Regions from separate parts of the Streptomyces sp. NPDC031466 genome, predicted to be linked through region 1. Evidence: predicted binding sites of a transcription regulator. Region 1 holds the regulator's gene; the other holds the start of a gene.
The links. The regulator HspR, encoded in region 1, represses chaperone genes until heat shock. The targets are predictions, from matches to a motif close to TTGAGNNNNNNNNNCTCAA.
Positions count from the first base shown of each region.

Region 2: the regulator HspR is predicted to act here: its motif matches at 1,639-1,657, upstream of lon (endopeptidase La).

Region 1 covers NZ_JBVIJT010000005.1:301,810-305,214, forward strand. Annotated here, with positions in the region: gene ACZ5GP_RS13400 (helix-turn-helix transcriptional regulator) at 1-17, shown strand, start outside; gene ACZ5GP_RS13405 (helix-turn-helix transcriptional regulator) at 127-909, shown strand; gene ACZ5GP_RS13410 (hypothetical protein) at 872-1,417, opposite strand; gene ACZ5GP_RS13415 (heat shock protein transcriptional repressor HspR) at 1,548-2,012, opposite strand; gene dnaJ (molecular chaperone DnaJ) at 2,014-3,207, opposite strand; gene grpE (nucleotide exchange factor GrpE) at 3,241-3,405, opposite strand, start outside.
Region 2 covers NZ_JBVIJT010000009.1:269,502-272,906, forward strand. Annotated here, with positions in the region: gene ACZ5GP_RS23775 (spermidine synthase family protein) at 1-449, opposite strand, end outside; gene ACZ5GP_RS23780 (rhomboid-like protein) at 723-1,565, shown strand; gene lon (endopeptidase La) at 1,680-3,405, shown strand, end outside.

The DNA of each region.
Region 1 (3,405 bases):
CGGACCGCCCGAAGTAACCGCCCGAACCAGCCGCCAGAAGTGGACACTTCAATCACGGCAGGACAGTCCGCACCCGCACCCTCTGCATAGAATCGCCGCGCTTCAACCGAGCGGGAGGGAGCACACATGGCCAGGGAACTCACGACGCACGCAGTGACGGATCTCTGCGAGGCGGGCTCGGCCGTATACCTGCGCCGGGCCCTCCGCGCCGGTCGTATCCGTGGCGAGGACGTCACGGGCGCCTCCTTCCCGGAGGCGCACATCACCGTCCTGGACGGCGTCGGCCGCATCAACGCGGCCATCGACCGCGCGATGGACGACGTCAGGGAGGAGTTTTTGGCCATTCAGCCCGGCGGCACCCGGCCGCCGGAGACGCTGGCCGAGGCCTTCCCGCGCGACCAGGCGATCCTCAGCCGCGGCTGCCGGATGCGGACCCTCTACCAGCACACGACGCGCCATTCCCTGCCCGTGCTCGGCTATCTGGAGCAGCTGCACGGCGACGCCGAGGCCCGCACCCTGGACGAGGTGACCGACCGTCTCTTCGTCTTCGACCGGGCCGTCGCGTTCATCCCGGCGAGCAAGGACCGCAGCATCGCCCTGGAGGTGCGCCACCCGGCCCTCGTGGAGTACTTCACCACCACCTTCCGGCGGCTGTGGCGGCTGGCCACGCCCATGTGGCCGCAGGCCGCCCCGCAGGTCTCGGAAGGCGGCGTGACACCCCGCCAGCGGGCCATCGCGGGTCTCCTCGTCGAAGGCCTCACCGACGCCGAGATCGCCGACCGCCTCGGCATGAACATCCGTACGGCCCGCGTCCACATCGCCAAGCTCGCCGCCACCCTCGGCAGCGGCAGCCGCGCCCAGCTCGGCTACCTCATCGGCCGGTCGGGGCTCCTGGAGCGGGACCAGTAGCGTCCGCCACCGCCAGCCACTCGCGCAGCAGCGCCTCCCGCGCGGCCGCCCGGGGCGAGCCCCCCTCGTGCCGGCGGCCCCACTCCGCCATCGCCGACAGCGTCGTCAGGAGGGTGGCCGCGCCCTGGGTGAGGCGGCCGAGCAGCGCGCGGGAGAGGTCGTACTCCGTCGCGGAGTAGCCGACCGCCGGGGCGGTGTACGCCGTCAGTTCCGTCTCCCCCGTGGCGCCGCCGATCCGCACCGTCATCGTCGGGGCCTCGTCCGAGCCGCCCAGGCCGACCGTCAGCACGAGGTCGACGGCCACGCCCACATGCCGTTTGAACGACTTCACCGGTACGTCGTCGATGGTCAGCGTGTGGACGTCCGCCCACGGCCAGAACGCCGACTGCCGGTCCCCGAGGGCCGCCACGCCCTCCGGCGTCAGCCGCACCCCGGGGGCGAGCCCGGACGGCTTCGCGCCCACGTACACATCGCCCTCGGCGATCCAGAACAGCCCCACCATGGCCATGGCCGGCTCAACTCCCCGTTCGAACAGCGGAAAACAGCGAACGGGGGCCGGGAGGTTGCCACCTCCCGGCCCCTGCGTCAGCCTACTCAGGCCGTGCGAACCGCCGCCGGTCCCCTATGCCTCGGTGTCCCTACTGCTCGTGCGTCCTCTTGGGCCGCCACACCACGAGCGCGCTCGCCTGCTGCACGTCCTGGTACGGGACGAGGTCGCGGCGGTAGGAGGCGTGCACCGCCGCTTCGCGCTGCTGCATGGCCGCGGCGGCGCCCTCCACGGCCGCGGACAGCTCCGCGACGCGCGACTGGAGCGCCGCGACCTGGTTCTCCAGCTCGATGATGCGCTTGATGCCGGCGAGGTTGATGCCCTCCTCCTGCGACAACTGCTGCACCGTGCGCAGCAGTTCGATGTCACGGGCGGAGTAGCGGCGGCCGCGGCCCGCGGTGCGGTCCGGGGAGACCAGGCCCAGTCGGTCGTACTGGCGCAGGGTCTGCGGGTGCAGGCCGCTGAGCTGGGCGGCCACCGAGATGACGTACACCGGCGTCTCGTCGGTGAGTTGGTACGCCCTACTGAATCCGGACTGTCGACGGCGGCCGTCCATCTCATGCTCCCTTCGCGGCCTGGAACAGTTCTGCCCGCGGGTCGTCCCCCGCGGTCGCCTCGCGGTAGGCCTCCAGGGCCTCCTTGGCGGCGTCCGACAGAGAGGTCGGGACCGACACCTCCACCGTCACCAGGAGATCGCCCCGGGTGCCGTCCTTGCGGACCGCGCCCTTGCCGCGGGCCCGCATCGTACGGCCGTTGGGCGTGCCCGGGGGCAGCTTCAGCGTGACGGCGGGTCCGCCCAGGGTCGGGACCTTGACCTCACCGCCCAGCGCCGCCTCGGGGTAGGTCACCGGCACGGTGACCGTGAGGTTGTCGCCCTTGCGGCCGAACACGGGGTGGGCGTCGACGTGCACGACCACGTACAGGTCGCCGGCCGGACCGCCCCGCTCGCCGGGCGCGCCCTTGCCGCGGAGCCTGATCCGCTGGCCGTCGCTCACCCCGGCCGGGATGCGCACCTGCATGGTGCGGGAGGACTTCGCGCGCCCCGAGCCGTGGCAGGCCTCGCAGGGGTCCTGGGCGATCAGGCCCCGGCCCTTGCAGTCCACGCACGGGTCGGTCAGCGAGAAGCCGCCGCCACCGCCCCGCGAGACCTGGCCCGTGCCGACGCAGGTCGGGCACACGCGCGGCGTGCCGTTCTTGTCGCCGGTGCCGGAACAGGCCTTGCAGGCGGCCTGGGAGGACATGCGCAGCGGCACCGTGGCGCCGTCCACCGCCTCCGTGAAGCTCAGCGTGACCTCGGACTCGATGTCCTGGCCGCGCCTGGGCTGCGTACGCGTGCCGGCACCGGCACCCGCGCCGCCGCGGTTGAACAGGCCCCCGAAGACGTCACCGAGACCGCCCCCGAAGCCGCCGCCGGCCGCCCCACCGCCACCCGGGGCGCCGCCTCCGAAGAGGTCGCCCAGGTCGAAGTTGAACGTGCCGCCGGCGCCTGCGGGGCCCTGGCGGAATCCGCCGTTGCCGAAGAGGGCACGCGCCTCGTCGTACTCCTTGCGCTTCTTGGGGTCACCGAGGACGTCGTTCGCCTCGGAGATCTCCTTGAAGCGCTCCTCCGCCTTGACGTTGCCCTTGTTGGCGTCCGGGTGGTTCTCGCGGGCGAGCTTCCGGTACGCCTTCTTGATCTCGGCCTCGGTGGCGTCCTTGGGGACGCCGAGGACCTTGTAGTAGTCCTTCTCGATGAAGTCCTTGGTGCTCATCCCCGACGTCCCTCCTCACTCATCTCGTCGCCGTCAGCCCTCGTCCGGGCCACCGGTCTCCTTCTCGTCCGATCCCTCGGCGGCCGCGGGCCCCTCGGGGGCCTTCTCGGCGGCCTCCTCGCCCTTGCCCGGCTGCGCGCCGGGCTGGGGCTCGGCGACGGCCACCCGCGCGGGGCGGATGGTGCGCTCGCCGATGCG
Region 2 (3,405 bases), on a different contig from region 1:
CAGAGCGCGTCGTACGTTTCCGGCGAGCCGGAAGGGGCGCCTGGTGCCCCCTGGAGGTGGCTGACGAGGTCCGTGTGAAGAATTTGCGTACGTGAGTCGGCGAGTGCCGCCGCGGACAGTTCGGCGAGCGGTCCCGTCCGATGCCAGTCGATGATGGCGTCCTCGCGCTCGACCACGGTGATGCGTCCCCAGCGGGGGTCGGCGGCGGCGTGCGCGAGGGAGAAACCGACGCCGAGCCCGCCGATCAGCACGGAGGGCTCCGGGCGGTCGTCGAGGGCGTCCCGCGCCGCGTCGACGAGCAGCCGCTCGGAGCGGCCGTCGGAGGTGTCCATCAGGAAACAGCCGTTGGCGATGATCTGGAGCAGCTCACCGTGGCGCCGCAGGACGACCTCGCCGTACGGACCCTCGCGCCGGTCGAGGACGACGGGGGCGGTGGTGGGGGTGCGCATGGCGTCAGCGTAGGCGCGGGGGCCGGTGGTTCTCCGGGGAACGCGGAAGTCCTCCCCGGGCGGTGCGCGGGACGAGGGAGCCCGGTGGCGCGGAAGGCCGGTGAGGTGGGCGTTCGCGGGTAACGCTGAAGGTGCCGGCGGCGCAGAAGAGACGTGGGCAACGCGGAAGTCGCCTTGGAGGTTGCTGTGAATCGCGTCCCACGTGGCCCCGGTCATAGACAGTGCTCGAAAATTGGGCAAAGGGTAGGGCGGGACGGAAGGAGCGCCTCACTCGTGAACCAGAGCGTCGAGTCCTCGGACACCCTCATCGCCCCGGGGCCCGGGGACCGTGAGCCGCCCTCCCGCGTCGAGCCGCCCACCCGGGCCGAGTCGCCCACCCTGAACGCGCTCCCGTGCCAGCCGGGCCGCCGTCCCGCGCCGCCCGGACCTCGCGTGCCCGCCGCTGATCCCGGGCGGGCCGAGAGCGGCGGTGCCCGGTCCCGGCGGGTCGGGGCCAGACCCTGGCGGCTGCTCCCCGATCCCCGGGCCACCCCCTTCACCTTCGGCTACGGGCTCGTCCTCGCCGCCACTTCCCTGCTGAGCCGGTACGCCGACCCGGACACGGTCGACGCGCTGCTCCGGGGTTCCAGCACCGACGTCGCGCACCTCGCGCACAAGCCCGTCCTCGTTCTCGTCGCCAGCGCGCTGTGGATCGCGGGCGGCATCACATCGCCGTACGCGATCGGCTTCCTGCTGGTCCTCACCGCGCTGGAGCGTCGGATCGGTGGCTGGCGCACCGCCGGGGTCTTCCTGCTCGGGCACGTCGTCGCCACCCTGGCGACGGAGGTGCCGGTGGGCCTGTCGGTGCTCGCGGGGCATCTGCCGGACAGTTCGCTGCACCGCCTCGACTACGGCATCAGCTTCGGTGTCGCGGCCAGCGTCGGCGCGCTCGCCGGGCTGCTCACCCCCTGGCTGCGGTGGGCCGTGCTGGCCGGCTTCGGCTGGATGCTGGTCGAGGACCTGATCGAGTTCGCCGATCCGATGACCAACTGGGGCCATCTGCTGGCGCTGGTGATCGGCGTCTCCACCTGGCCGCTGCTCGGGCGCGGGCGCCGGTCCCAGACGCGCGGCGCCTGATCCTCCCCGTCCTCCCGAAGGGTGATCGCTGAGAGCGAACGCCCCCGGGGGAACATTGCGGCACTCACCAGCATTGAGTCGATACAGCTCAACTTGGATGCCGAAAGGGAGATCATGGCTACTGAGTCCACCTCGTACACCTCGCTCACTCTGCCTGTGCTGCCGCTCGACGACGAGGTGGTCCTGCCCGGCATGGTGGTCCCGTTCGACCTGTCCGACGCCGAGGTGCGCGCCGCCGTGGAGGCCGCGCAGGCCGCGGCCCGTGCCGAAGGCGACAGCAAGCCGAAGGTGCTGCTTGTTCCGCGCATCGACGGGACGTACGCCGCCACCGGCGTCCTCGGCACCGTCGAGCAGGTCGGGCGGCTCTCCGACGGCGACCCGGGCGCCCTCATCCGCGGCCGGGGCCGCGTGCGGATCGGCGCCGGTACGACCGGGCCCGGCGGCGCCCTGTGGGTGGAGGGGCAGCAGCTCGACGACGCCGTCCCCGAGCCCCTGCCCGGCGCCGTGACCGAGCTGGTCAAGGAGTACAAGGCGCTCGCCACCAGCTGGCTGAAGAAGCGCGGCGCCTGGCAGGTCGTCGACCGCGTGACGCAGATCGACGACGTCTCCGCGCTCGCCGACAACTCCGGTTACTCCCCCTTCCTCACCACCCAGCAGAAGATCGAACTCCTGGAGACCGAGGACCCGGTCGCCCGCCTCAAGCTGGCCACCGCCCAGCTGCGCGAGCACCTGGCCGAGCAGGAGGTCGCCGAGACCATCGCCAAGGACGTCCAGGAGGGCGTCGACAAGCAGCAGCGTGAGTTCCTGCTGCGGCGCCAGCTGGACGCCGTGCGCAAGGAGCTGCGGGAACTCAACGGTGAGCAGGAGGGTGAGGAGTCCGACGACTACCGCGCCCGCGTCGAGGCCGCCGACCTGCCCGAGAAGGTGCGCGAGGCCGCCCTCAAGGAGGTCGACAAGCTGGAGCGCGCCAGCGACCAGTCGCCCGAGGGCTCCTGGATCAGGACCTGGCTGGACACCGTCCTCGAACTGCCGTGGAACGAGCGCACCGAGGACGAGTACGACATCAAGGGCGCCCGGGCGATCCTCGACGCCGAGCACGCCGGGCTGCAGGACGTGAAGGAGCGCATCACCGAGTACCTCGCGGTGCGCAAGCGCCGCACCGACCGCGGCCTCGGCGTCGTCGGCGGCCGCCGGGGCGGCGCCGTGCTGGCTCTCGTCGGCCCGCCCGGCGTCGGCAAGACCTCGCTCGGCGAGTCGGTCGCGCACGCCATGGGCCGCAAGTTCGTGCGGGTCGCCCTCGGCGGCGTACGGGACGAGGCGGAGATCCGCGGACACCGGCGTACGTACGTCGGGGCGCTGCCCGGGCGGATCGTGCGCGCCGTCAAGGAGGCCGGGTCGATGAACCCGGTCGTGCTCCTGGACGAGATCGACAAGGTGGGCTCGGACTTCCGGGGCGACCCGGCCGCCGCCCTCCTCGAAGTCCTCGACCCGGCGCAGAACCACACCTTCCGGGACCACTACCTGGAGGTGGAGCTGGACCTCAGCGACGTCGTCTTCCTGGCGACGGCGAACGTCCTCGAAGCGATCCCGGAGGCGCTGCGCGACCGCATGGAGCTGGTCCGGCTCGACGGCTACACCGAGGACGAGAAGGTCGTCATCGCCCGCGACCACCTGCTCCCGCGCCAGCTGGACCGGGCGGGCCTGGAGAAGGACGAGGTCACCCTGGACGAGAGCGCCCTGCGCAAGCTCGCGGGCGAGTACACCCGGGAGGCGGGCGTACGGAACCTGGAGCGGTCCGTCGCGCGGCTGCTGCGCAAGGTGGCGGCGCAGCACGAACTGG